2 regions of the Microbacterium sp. 71-36 genome follow, and region 1 is predicted to be linked to the other one. Evidence: predicted binding sites of a transcription regulator. Region 1 holds the regulator's gene; the other holds the start of a gene.
The links. The regulator HrcA, encoded in region 1, represses chaperone genes, less so after heat shock. The targets are predictions, from matches to a motif close to TTNGCACTCGNNNNNNNCGAGTGCNAA.
Positions count from the first base shown of each region.

Region 1 (6,271 bases):
CGATCCTCCTCGTCGACGCCGCGCAAGGCATCGAGGCCCAGACGCTCGCGAACCTCTACCTCGCGCTCGAGAACGATCTGACGATCATCCCGGTGCTGAACAAGATCGACCTTCCGGCCGCCGACCCCGAGAAGTACGCGGCCGAACTCGCCGGACTCATCGGCGGCAAGCCCGAAGACGTGCTCCGGGTGAGCGGCAAGACCGGCATGGGCGTCGAAGACCTGCTCGACCTCATCGTCGAGAAGATCCCGGCTCCGGTGGGGAAGGCCGACGCCCCCGCCCGCGCCATGATCTTCGACTCCGTGTACGACGCCTACCGCGGTGTCGTGACCTACGTCCGCATGGTCGACGGCGCGCTGTCGCCGCGCGAGCGCATCCAGATGATGTCGACCACCGCGACGCATGAGCTGCTCGAGATCGGCGTCTCCAGCCCCGAGCCCGTACCCACGAGGGGTCTCGGCGTCGGTGAGGTCGGCTACCTCATCACCGGCGTGAAGGACGTGCGGCAGTCGAAGGTCGGCGACACGATCACCAATCACCGCAAGCCCGCCACCGAGGCCCTCGCCGGGTACACCGACCCGAAGCCCATGGTCTTCTCGGGCATCTACCCGATCGACGGCAGCGACTACGCGGAGCTGCGCGAGGCCCTCGACAAGCTGAAGCTCTCGGATGCCTCGCTGCAGTACGAGCCCGAGACCTCGGTCGCGCTGGGCTTCGGCTTCCGCTGCGGGTTCCTGGGGCTCCTGCACCTCGAGATCATCACCGAGCGCCTCTCGCGCGAGTTCGGTCTCGACCTCATCACCACCGCCCCGTCGGTGACGTACGAGGTCACGACCGACACCGGCGAGGTCGTCTCGGTCACCAACCCGAGCGAATACCCCGACGGGCGCGTCGCCGAAGTGTCCGAGCCCATCGTGAAGGTCGGCATCCTGCTTCCGAAGGACTACGTAGGCACGGTCATGGAGCTCTGCCAGTCGCGCCGCGGCACCCTGCTCGGCATGGACTACCTCAGCGAAGACCGCGTCGAGCTCCGCTACAACATGCCGCTCGGCGAGATCGTCTTCGATTTCTTCGACCACCTGAAGTCCCGCACGCAGGGGTACGCGAGCCTCGACTACGAACCGGCCGGTCAGCAGACCGCCGACCTCGTGAAGGTCGACATCCTGCTGCAGGGCGAGAAGGTGGATGCCTTCAGCTCGATCGTCCACCGCGAGAAGGCGTACGGCTACGGCACGATGATGACCGAGCGCCTGCGCAAACTCATCCCGCGGCAGCAGTTCGAAGTGCCCATCCAGGCCGCCATCGGCGCCCGCATCATCGCGCGCGAGAACATCCGCGCGATCCGGAAAGACGTTCTGGCCAAGTGCTACGGCGGTGACATCACCCGCAAGCGCAAGCTGCTCGAGAAGCAGAAGGAAGGCAAGAAGCGCATGAAGATGGTGGGTCGCGTCGAGGTTCCCCAGGAGGCGTTCATCGCCGCCCTGTCCGGCGACGTCGAGACCAAGAAGTAGCGCTCACAACCGAGAGGGGTGGATATGCGCAGGCAGAACTTCACCGACGACACGGTCGACTATGCGGCGGTCGGCGCCACCCAGGCGCACGACCTCATGCAGTATCCGCCCGAGCACTCGGTGCCCGCGGAAGAGGCGTGGCGCATCGGCAGCGGCGAGGAGCGGTTCACCGCCGCCGGCGACCTGTTGCTGTCCTGGGCGCCGCTGCGGTCCGAGGAGCTGAGCATCAGCGACGTGCGCCCGGCCACCGACGGCGGCTACTCGGGTGTGGCTTTCGATGCCGACGGCGCTCCGGTCGCCCCCAGTCGCCTCGAATCCGAGCAGCGGTTCGCGGCCGACGGCACGCCCTTCGTCCGCCCCGGCACGAGCGTCCGCGTCCACGGCAAGGTCGACGGGCACCGGGCCGACGCCCATCTGCGCGTGATCTCGGTGTTCGAGGAGCCGCGACGGGTGGGATACATCCTCGGCACCGTCGGACACTCGATCGTCAGCGGCGAAGAGCTGTTCTCGGTCGAGTGGCGCGACAACGACGAGGTGTGGTTCGTGGTGCGGGCTTTCGACCGTCCCACGGCGCCGTCCTACCGCGTGTTCCTCGGTCTCGTCCGCCGTCGCCGTCGCGCACTGTTCCAGCGGTACCTGCGAGCGATCTCGCCGCTGTACACGTCCTGATGGGCGGACCGCTCCCGCTCGGCGATCCGGCCCCCGTCGACGGACACCTGCCCGACGACCTGTCCATCGATCCCGCCGCGGATTTCGGCGTCTACCTGCACGTGCCGTTCTGCCGTGTCCGGTGCGGCTACTGCGACTTCAACACCTACACCTCGAGCGAGCTGCGGGGGGCGCGGCAGGAGGACTTCGCCGACACGCTCACCGCCGAAGTGCGTCTGGCGGGCGCGGTGATGGATGCCACGGGCGCGCGGCGCGCGGCATCCACCGTGTTCTTCGGAGGCGGGACCCCCACCCTGCTGCCGCCGGGCGACCTCGCACGCATGCTCGGATCGGTCCGGGACGAGTTCGGTATCGCCGACGAAGCCGAGGTCACGGTCGAGGCGAATCCCGACACGGTCGACGACCGCGTCGCCGAGACGCTGGCGGCCGCCGGCGTGACGCGACTGTCGATCGGCATGCAGTCCGCGCAGCCGCACGTCCTGGCGGTGCTCGACCGCACGCACGACCCGCGCAACGTCGCGACCGCGGTGGCATCCGCCCGCCGCGCCGGGCTCGACGTCTCGCTCGATCTCATCTACGGTGCGCCGGGGGAGTCGCTCGACGACTGGCGCGCGTCTCTCGAGACGGCCGCGGGGCTGCGGCCCGATCACGTCTCCGCGTACGCGCTGATCGTCGAGGACGGCACGAAGCTCGCCCGGCAGATCCGTTCGGGCGCGGTGCAGATGCCGGACGACGACCTCCAGGCCGACATGTACGAGCTCGCCGACGACCTGCTCGCCGGCGCCGGCTACGACTGGTACGAGGTGTCGAACTGGGCGACCGACCCCGCCCATCGCTCGCGTCACAACCTCGCCTACTGGCGGGGAACGGACTGGTGGGGCTTCGGCCCCGGGGCGCACAGCCACGTCGCCGGGCTCCGCTGGTGGAACGTCAAGCATCCCGCGGCCTACGCCCAGCGGCTGGCGGCGGGGGAGTCCCCGGCGGCGGCACGCGAGCGGCCCGACGAGACCGCCCGGCGCCTGGAGTCCGTGCTGCTGCGCAGCCGCATCCGCGAGGGCCTGCCGGTGTCCGAGCTGCTCGGCGAGGGCCGGAAGGCCGTGGCATCCCTCATCGCCGACGGTCTCATCGAGGGCGCCGACGCCGTGCGCGGACGCATCGTCCTGACACGTCGTGGACGGCTGCTCGCCGACGCCGTCGTGCGGGCTCTCACCGCCTGAGCGCGCTTCCGACTCGGCGGCGGACAGGTGCTCTAGAATTGGCACTCAGGTGTCCGGAGTGCCAGAAGGAGGGAGCCGGCCATGGTGTCAGAACGCGGCCTGCAGGTGCTCCGCGCGATCGTCCAGGACTACGTCGACACGCGCGAGCCCGTCGGAAGCAAGGCGATCGTCGAACGGCACGCCTTCGGCGTGTCGGCGGCGACGATCCGCAACGACATGGCGCTGCTCGAGGACGAGGACCTCATCGTGGCGCCGCACACGTCGTCCGGCCGCGTGCCCACCGACAAGGGCTACCGCGTCTTCGTCGACCACCTCGCCGAGCTGCGACCGCTGTCGACGGCGCAGCGCAGCGCCATCACCTCTTTCCTCGATGAGGCGGGCGACCTCGACGATCTGCTCTCGCGCACCGTCCGGGCGCTGACGCAGCTGACCGGCCAGGTCGCGATCGTCCAGTACCCCTCGTTCGCCCGCGCCAACCTCTCGCACGTCGAGCTCGTCGCCCTCGGCGGCCCTCGGGTGCTCGTCATCCTCGTCACCGACACCGGACGTGTCTCACAGCGCATCGCGCTCGTGCCGATCGAGCCGACCGAGAGCGACATCGTGCAGTTGCGCGCTCGCGTGGGTGCGCTGCTGGTCGGCCGGAGTGTCGCCGACTGCGCGCAGGCGGTCGCCACGGCCGACGGTCCGCGCACTGGAAACGCTCTCGACGCGATCGCGGATGCGGTGCTGCGCGTCGTCGGGGAGGAACTCGAGGAGTTCCGCCAGGACCGTCTGGTCATGGCCGGCGCGGCGACCCTCGCGAAACGCGAATCCGACTTCCGGGGGAGCATCTACCCGCTCCTCGAAGCCATCGAGGAGCAGGTCACCCTGTTGCGGCTGATGACCGAGATGGTCGCCGACGAGCAGGGCCTCTCGGCGAGCATCGGACGGGAGAACGAACCGTTCGGCCTGGTGGAGGCATCCGTCCTCGCCAGTCGGTACGACGGATCCGCCGGCGGCGCGCGCGTGGGGCTCCTCGGTCCCACGCGGATGGACTACTCCTCCAACCTCGCGGCGGTCCGTGCCGTCGCGCACTACCTGACCCGGATGCTCGAAGACGACGAGACCGCTCGTTGACGGGCACCGCACCGAAACGGATCGACCCCGCATGAGCGGGCAGGAAGGCGACTGTGGCTGACCACTACGAGGTCCTCGGCGTCGAACGCGACGCGAGCCCCGAAGACATCAAGAAGGCGTACCGGCGCCTGGCCCGTCAACTGCACCCCGACGTCAACCCGGGCGCCGACGCGTCCGAGCGGTTCAAGCTCGTCACCCACGCCTACGACGTGCTGAGCGACCCCGAGCAGCGCCGCCGCTACGACATGGGCGGCGACCAGAACGCCTTCGGCGGCGGCGGAGCGGCCGGCTTCGGCGGCTTCAGCGACATCTTCGAGACGTTCTTCGGCGGAGCCCAGGGCGGCGGCGGCCGTGGTCCGCGCCCCCGGTCGCGCCGGGAGCGCGGCCAGGACGCCCTCGTCCGCGTCACTCTGCAGCTGGGCGACGTGGTCTTCGGCGTCCACCGCGACCTCGAGGTCGACACCGCCGTGCTCTGCGAGACCTGTCAGGGCGCGTGCACGCAACCGGGGACCAGCGAGGTGACCTGCGACATCTGCCACGGCTCGGGCCACGTGCAGCGCACGGTCCGCAGCCTCCTCGGCAACGTCGTGACCAGCCAGCCCTGCAGCGTCTGCCAGGGACACGGCACGACCATCCCGTACCCCTGCGGGACGTGCCAGGGCCAGGGCCGTGTGCGGGCGCGCCGCACGGTGTCGGTGGACATCCCCGCCGGTGTCGAGACGGGCCTGCGCCTGCAGCTCCCCGGCTCGGGCGAGGTCGGCCCCGCGGGCGGGCCCAACGGCGACCTGTACCTGGAGATCACGGTCGAGGCGCACGACGCGTTCAGCCGCGAGGGCGACGACCTGCTCGCCACCCTCGAGGTGTCGATGCCGGATGCCATCCTCGGCACCACCACGACGATCGAGTCGCTCGACGGCAGCGTCGACCTCGAGGTGCGGGCGGGCGTGCAGTCCGGCGATGTGCTCACGATCAAGGGCCGCGGCATCACGCCGCTGCGCGGCAGCCAGCGCGGCGACCTGAAAGTCGGCGTGCACGTCGTGACCCCGACCCGTCTGGACCACAAGGAGCGCGCCCTCATCGAGGAGTTCGCCAAGCGGACGAAGGCGCCGGCGCCTCGCCTGGCCGAGCACCAGCAGGGCCTGTTCTCGAAGTTCCGCGACCGCTTCCGGCACTGATCGTGGCGCTGCATTTCGTCACCGACGACGCGTCGGGCGCCGGTGTCGGCGACGTGGTCGTGCTGACCGGACCCGAGGCGCACCACGCCGCCGCGGTGCGCCGCGTCCGCGTCGACGAGCCGGTGACGCTGGGCGACGGCCGCGGGGTGTGGCTCGACGGTGTGGTCACGGCCGCGGCGCCGAAGCAGGTGGACGTTCGGGTCACCGGTCGCGCCGAGATCCCCGCACCGTCCCCCCGCATCGTGCTCGTCCAGGCGCTCGCGAAGGGCGACCGCGATGAGCTCGCGGTGCAGGCGGCGACCGAGCTGGGGGTCGACGTGATCGTGCCCTGGCAGGCCGCGCGGAGCGTGTCGCGATGGGATGCCAAGGCGGAGAAGGGTCTCGCCCGCTGGCGCACGATCGTCCGTGAGGCCGCGAAGCAGGCGCACCGCGCGTGGGTCCCCGAGGTCGAGGGTGTCGCGCGCCTGGCGGATCTGGTCGCGCGGGCGCGCACGGCGAACGTCTTCGTGCTGGAGCCGTCCGCGGTCGAGCGGCTGACCGCCGTGGCATCCGATCCGCTCGACGATCGCGACGTCGTGCTCGT
Region 1 is NZ_MKTP01000001.1:311,572-317,842, reverse strand. It holds gene lepA (translation elongation factor 4) at 1-1,511, shown strand, start outside; gene BGO45_RS01510 (DUF1990 family protein) at 1,536-2,180, shown strand; gene hemW (radical SAM family heme chaperone HemW) at 2,180-3,397, shown strand; gene hrcA (heat-inducible transcriptional repressor HrcA) at 3,479-4,513, shown strand; gene dnaJ (molecular chaperone DnaJ) at 4,567-5,688, shown strand; gene BGO45_RS01490 (16S rRNA (uracil(1498)-N(3))-methyltransferase) at 5,691-6,271, shown strand, end outside.

Region 2 (6,271 bases), on a different contig from region 1:
CAAGCCGAACACCGGCCGCTGGAGCTTCGAGGGGTCCAACCTCGCGGGCGTCCCCGCGTTCAAGGTGTCGCGAAAGGGCATGGTCCGCACGTTCCAGCTGACCAAGTCGCTCGGCCGTCTGTCCGTGCTGCAGAACATGCTCCTCGGCGCTCGCGGGCAGAAGGGCGAGAACATCTTCCGGGCCATGATCCCCGGGATCTGGCGCTCGCAGGAGCGCGCGAACACGGAGCGGGCCGACGATCTCCTGCGCCGGTTCAAGCTGGATGCCAAGCGCGAGGACTTCGCCGCGTCGCTGTCCGGCGGCCAGCGCAAGCTCCTCGAGATGGCGCGCGCGCTGATGAGCGACCCGACCCTCGTCATGCTCGACGAGCCGATGGCCGGTGTGAACCCGGCCCTGACGCAGAGTCTGCTCGGGCACATCCTCGACCTGAAGAAGGAAGGCATGACGGTGCTCTTCGTCGAGCACGACATGCACATGGTCCGCCACATCTCGGACTGGGTCGTCGTGATGGCCGAGGGCCGCGTCGTCGCCGAAGGTCCGCCCGAGACGGTGATGAGCGACCAGGCCGTCATCGACGCCTATCTCGGCGCGCACCACGACACCGACCTGGGCGACATGACGACGTCGCAGATGGAGACCATCCAGGCCGAGGCCGCCGCCGAAGCCGAAGCCGACCTCGTCGCCGACGAGAAGGACGGAAAGCTCTGATGACCGACACCGCCACCCGCACCGCGGTGCTGCGCACCGACGACCTCGTCGCCGGCTACCTCCCCGGCGTGAACATCCTCAACGGCTGCACCGTGGACGCCTACCAGGGCGACCTGATCGGCATCATCGGCCCCAACGGCGCCGGCAAGTCGACGCTGCTGAAGGCCATCTTCGGACAGGTGAAGATCCGCGGCGGAGCCGTGCTGCTCAACGGCGAGGACATCACCTCGCTCAAGGCCGACAAGCTCGTCGGCAAGGGCGTCGGCATGGTTCCGCAGAACAACAACGTCTTCCCGAGCCTGTCGATCGAGGAGAACCTGCAGATGGGGCTCTTCCAGCGTCCCAAGGTCTTCGCGGAGCGCTTCGAGTTCGTCACGGGCCTGTTCCCCGAACTGGCCAAGCGTCGCCGTCAGCGCGCGGGTTCGCTCTCCGGCGGTGAGCGACAGATGGTCGCGATGGGTCGCGCGTTGATGATGGACCCGTCGGTGCTGCTGCTCGACGAGCCCTCTGCCGGGCTCTCGCCCGTGCGCCAGGACGAGACCTTCCTCCGCGTCGCCGAGATCAACCGCGCGGGCGTGACGATTATCATGGTCGAACAGAACGCCCGCCGCTGCCTGCAGATCTGCCACCGGGCCTACGTGCTCGACCAGGGCAAGGACGCGTATACGGGCACCGGACGCGAACTGCTGACCGACCCCCGGGTCATCGAGCTGTACCTCGGCACGCTGGCCGCCGACGAGGACGCCAAGCGCGACGCACGGGAGACCGAAGCCTGATCCGCGCGCGTCCCGCGGGGGCGACGCTCACTCTGGTGGGCGTCGCCCTCGCGGGATGCTCCGCGAGTCCTCCGCCCGTCGTCCCCCCGGGGCTGACCGTGGCGGTCGTGCAGCAGCGCGGCGACATCGCCCCGGGGCGGGTGCAGCTCCGGGTCGACAACGGTTCGGGTGAGGCCGTGACGATCGCAGCCGCGACACTGACGGCACCGGCGCTGGCTTCCCCCGCCGCGTGGGATGCCCGCCGCACGGAGACGCTCGCGCCCGGCCGCATCGTGGATCTTCCGGTGATGCTCCCCGCCCTGCGCTGCCGGCCGGGCGACGGGGCGATCCGCGTGACCCTCGAGACGACGATCGGCGGCATCTCGGGTACGTCCGAGCTCGACGCCGACGACCCGCTCGGCATCCTCGCCCGCCTGAGCGCGGCACAGTGCGACCGCGACGATCTCGCGGCCGTGGCGGAGGTCGCGGCCACGGCCGCGTCGCCGCGCGGGGACGGGACGGCCGACCTGACGATCTCGATCACGCCGACGGGCGGAGACGGCGAGCCGATCGAACTCGAGGCGATGCGGGGCACCCCGCTGCTGCACTTCGCCGAGGGGGAGGAAGCGGTGCTCGCCACGACCGTCTCCCCCGGCGATGCCCCCTCGACCCTGACGGTCGCCGTGACGCCGCGCCGGTGCGACCCCCACGCGATCGCCGAGGACAAGGTCGGCACGCTCTTCGACCTCGTCGCCCGCGTCGACGGCCGGGAGGTGGTGGTCTCGCTGCCCCGCCCGCAGGCGGTGGCCGACGACCTGCTCGCCTTCACCGCAGCCGCCTGCGGCCTGGCGCCCTGACACCTTGGCGCCCTGACGCCGAGCCCCCGTCGCCGCGCCGCCCTACCGGGCACGGCCGCGTGCGTAGCGTCGAGACTGCATCCGGCCGACATCTCCCCCGCAGCGTGCAGTGGGTTCGTCGATCAGATGCAGTCTCGCGCCACGGTGGTCGCACGAAGAAGGGCCCGGATGCCATGGCATCCGGGCCCTTCCCGATCAGCTCAGGTCACTCGTTGAGCGAACCGAACTCGGTGTTCAGCAGGGTGTACTTGTTGTCGGCACCGTACTGGTAGATGCCGATGTACGCCTCGGTCGGGTCACCGTTCTCGTCGAAGGTGATCGGGCCCGAGACACCGTCGTAGTCGATGTCCTTGCCGTCGTTGATGAGCTTCAGGCAGTCCGCGAACGTCGTGCACTTCTCGCCGCCCTCGGAGACCGACTGCAGGTTGTCACGGATGGCGGTGCCCGAGTCGTCCTTGGCCTGCGCCGCGGCCAGGGCCGCGAGGATGACCGCGTCGTACGACTCCGGTGCGTAGCTGAAGTCGGTCAACGAGGGGTCGACCTCCTTCAGGCGCGCCTGGAAGGTCGTGTCGGCCGGGTTGCCGGGCAGCGTGCCCTTGGCACCCTGCAGGGTGCCGGGCTGGAACTCGTACGAGTTCGACAGGTTGCCGTCGACGAAGTAGACCTTCGAACCCGGGAAGCCCTGCGTGTTCACCAGCTGCGGGATGATCGAGGAGGTCTCCTCGAACGCGATCACGGCGATGGCGTCGGGCTTGGCGGCCAGGAGCTGGTCGACCTGCGACGTGAACACCGTGTCACCCGGGTTGTAGGGAACCGCGACCGAGACCTCGCCGCCGGCGGCCTCGATGGCCTTGGTGGCGTTGTCCTTCAGACCGGTGCCGTACGGGTCGTTGATGTAGATGATGCCGACGTTGGCGGCACCGTCGCCGACCATGAGGTTACCGAGCACGCGACCCTGGAGGACATCCGAGGGGGCGGTGCGCCAGTAGTACCCGTCGTCGGCGTACGTCGTGAAGTCGGGCGACGTGTTGGCCGGCGAGATCTGGACGATGCCCGCGTTGACCAGCTGGTCGACGAACGTGAAGGACACACCCGAGGACGCGGCACCGATGACGACGTCGGCACCGGCGCTGACGAGCTCCGTCGCCGACTGCGTGGCGATGTCGGTCGTCGTGTCACCCGAGTCGCGCTCGGTGAGCGTGGTCTTGAACGGGAACGCGTCGCCCGTGGCCTCGATGTCCTTGATCGCGAGCTTCACGCCGGCGACCTCGGGCGGGCCGAGGAAGGCGAGGTTACCGGTGGCGGGAAGGATCGTGCCGACGCTGAAGGTACCGTCGGCCTTGGACACGGCGCCTCCGCCGGACGATGCGCTGGGGGCGGCGGCGTCGCCGCCACCGGCGCAACCGGCGAGGACGAGCGCGCTGGCACCGACCAGGGCGAGACCGCCCAGGACCTTGCCGGCACGCGAACGCGTGAAGACGCTCATAGTGCTCCTTGCTGTGGATGAACGTTCGACGACACAGGGGTGCCGTCTGGTGTCCTAAACCTAATCGCCCCCACGTTTTCGTCGTGTTGCCGTTCGTTAACGATGTGCGTCGTCGAGGTCACGGCGTCATAACGCCCCCTAGACGGGCTCACCGACATCCGATATTGCGGGTCGACGGCGCCGCGCCGCTACGAGCGAATCCACACTCAGAACGGTGAGCGCGACCCAGACGAGGCCGAACCCGATCCAGCGCTCGAGCGTCATCGGCTCGTGCAGCACCCACACGCCGATGCCGAACTGGATGATGGGGGCGACGAACTGGATCAGCCCCATCACGGTCAACGGCGCCCGACGCGCCCCCGCGGCGAAGAGCAGCAGCGGAACCGCGGTGATCGCGCCCGCCGACGCCAGCAGGGCCGTGTGCACGGGGCCGTTCGCCCCCATGGTCAACCCACCGGTCACCGCGACGACGACCAGCTGCACGATCGCGACCGGGAGCAGCCAGAAGGATTCGAGCGTCAGCCCGCTGACGGCATCCACGGACGGACCGATCTGCTTCTTCACCAGGCCGTACACGCCGAACGAGAGCGCGAGGGTGAGGGCGATCCAGGGGAACGCCCCGTATCCGACCACGATCACCATCACCGCGGCCACCGACAGCCCGATCGCGATCCACTGGACCGGGCGCAGCCGTTCGCGGAGCACCGTCACCCCGAGCAGCACCGTGACGATGGGGTTGATGAAATAGCCGAGGCTCGTCTCGATCACCCGGTCGTTCAGCGCACCGTAGACGTAGGTCTGCCAGTTGACGTAGATCAGGGCTCCGGCCAGGGCCGTCAGGCCGAGGAGGCGGGGCTGCCGCACGATCACGAGGAACGGGCGCCACGCGCGCAGCACCGTCAGCAGGATCAGACAGAACACGAACGACAGCAGGATGCGCCACGCGACGAGCTCCCACGGACCGGTCGGCTCGAGCTGCAGGAAGTACAGCGGCAGCACGCCCCACAGGAGATAGGCGGCGAAGGCGAACAGGCCGCCGCGGACGGCTCCCGAGGCGGGCGGCGAAGCGGGGGTCACTTCCCCAGCCTAGGCCGGGGCACCGACGCGGACCTGCCGGAGATCGCGCATTCCGCGCCAAAAAGCAGAACCCCGGATGCCGAGGCATCCGGGGTTCCGAAGAAATCGCGAAGCGATCAGCGAACGACCACCGCGAGGACGTCGCGGGCCGAGAGCACGAGGTACTCGTCGGCGCCGAACTTGACCTCGGTGCCGCCGTACTTGCTGTACAGCACGCGGTCACCGACGGTGACGTCGAGGGGGACACGGTTGCCGTTGTCGTCGATACGGCCGGGTCCGACGGCGACGACCTCGCCCTCCTGCGGCTTCTCCTTGGCGGTGTCGGGGATGACGAGACCACTCGCGGTGGTCTGCTCAGCCTCGACCTGCTTGATGACGATGCGGTCCTCGAGCGGCTTGATGGAAACCGACACGGTCTACCTCTTCTTTCTCGTTACAGAAGACTTGTCAGCACTCACGCGGGGAGAGTGCTAATCCGAGTGTAGAGAAGCGCTGGCACTCACGCAACGCGAGTGCCAGCACAATCGACACCTAGGCTGGCCCGGTGGAGATCGCCGAGCTGACCGCCCTGCTCACCCCCGCCGGCCTCACCCTGCTCGACGAGGTGGGTCCGCTCACGACGACCGATGAAGCCGCTCGCGCGGTGTCGCGGCTGCGCGCGGCCGGCCACTCCCCCGATCTCGTCGCCGCCGTCGTGGGCCAGGCCCGGCTGCGCGTGAAGGCCGGGGCGAAGTTCGGACCCTTCGCCGACCGCATGCTGTTCACGCGGGCGGGACTGGAACAGGCCACACGGCTGCCGATCGCGGCGCGGCACGCGGGCCGTTTCCGCGCCGCGGGCGTCTCGTCCGTGGCCGACCTCGGCTGCGGGATCGGCGGCGACGCCCTGGGGCTCGCGGGACTCGGCATCCGGGTGCACGCCGTCGACGCCGACGAGGTCACGGCCGCGATCGCCGCGTACAACCTCGCCCCCTTCGGCGACACGGTCACCGTGGCCCACGGGCGCGCGGAGGACACCGACCTGAGCGAGGCGGATGCCGTGTGGCTCGATCCCGCGCGACGCACCGCCGGGCACGGGGAGACCCGTCGCGTGTCGGCCGACCAGTGGTCGCCGTCGCTGGACTGGGTGTTCGGACTGCTGCAGGAGCGGCCCGGCGGCGTGAAGCTCGGCCCCGCGTTCGACCGCGAGCTGATCCCGGACGACGTCGAGGCGCAGTGGATCAGCGCCGACGGCTCGACGATCGAGCTCGTCCTGTGGGCGGGAAGCCTGGCGCGGGACGACATCCGCCGCGCCGCGCTCGTCGTGCGCGGCGACGAGGCCTGGGAGCTGACGGCTCCGGCCGACGCACCCGACGTCGAGCCCCGCGAACTCGGCGCCTTCGTGCACGAA
Region 2 is NZ_MKTP01000006.1:105,150-111,420, reverse strand. It holds gene BGO45_RS14635 (ABC transporter ATP-binding protein) at 1-709, shown strand, start outside; gene BGO45_RS14630 (ABC transporter ATP-binding protein) at 709-1,485, shown strand; gene BGO45_RS14625 (hypothetical protein) at 1,521-2,321, shown strand; gene BGO45_RS14620 (ABC transporter substrate-binding protein) at 2,527-3,807, opposite strand; gene rarD (EamA family transporter RarD) at 3,946-4,884, opposite strand; gene groES (co-chaperone GroES) at 5,001-5,297, opposite strand; gene BGO45_RS14605 (class I SAM-dependent methyltransferase) at 5,429-6,271, shown strand, end outside.
Region 2: the regulator HrcA is predicted to act here: its motif matches at 5,377-5,403, upstream of groES (co-chaperone GroES).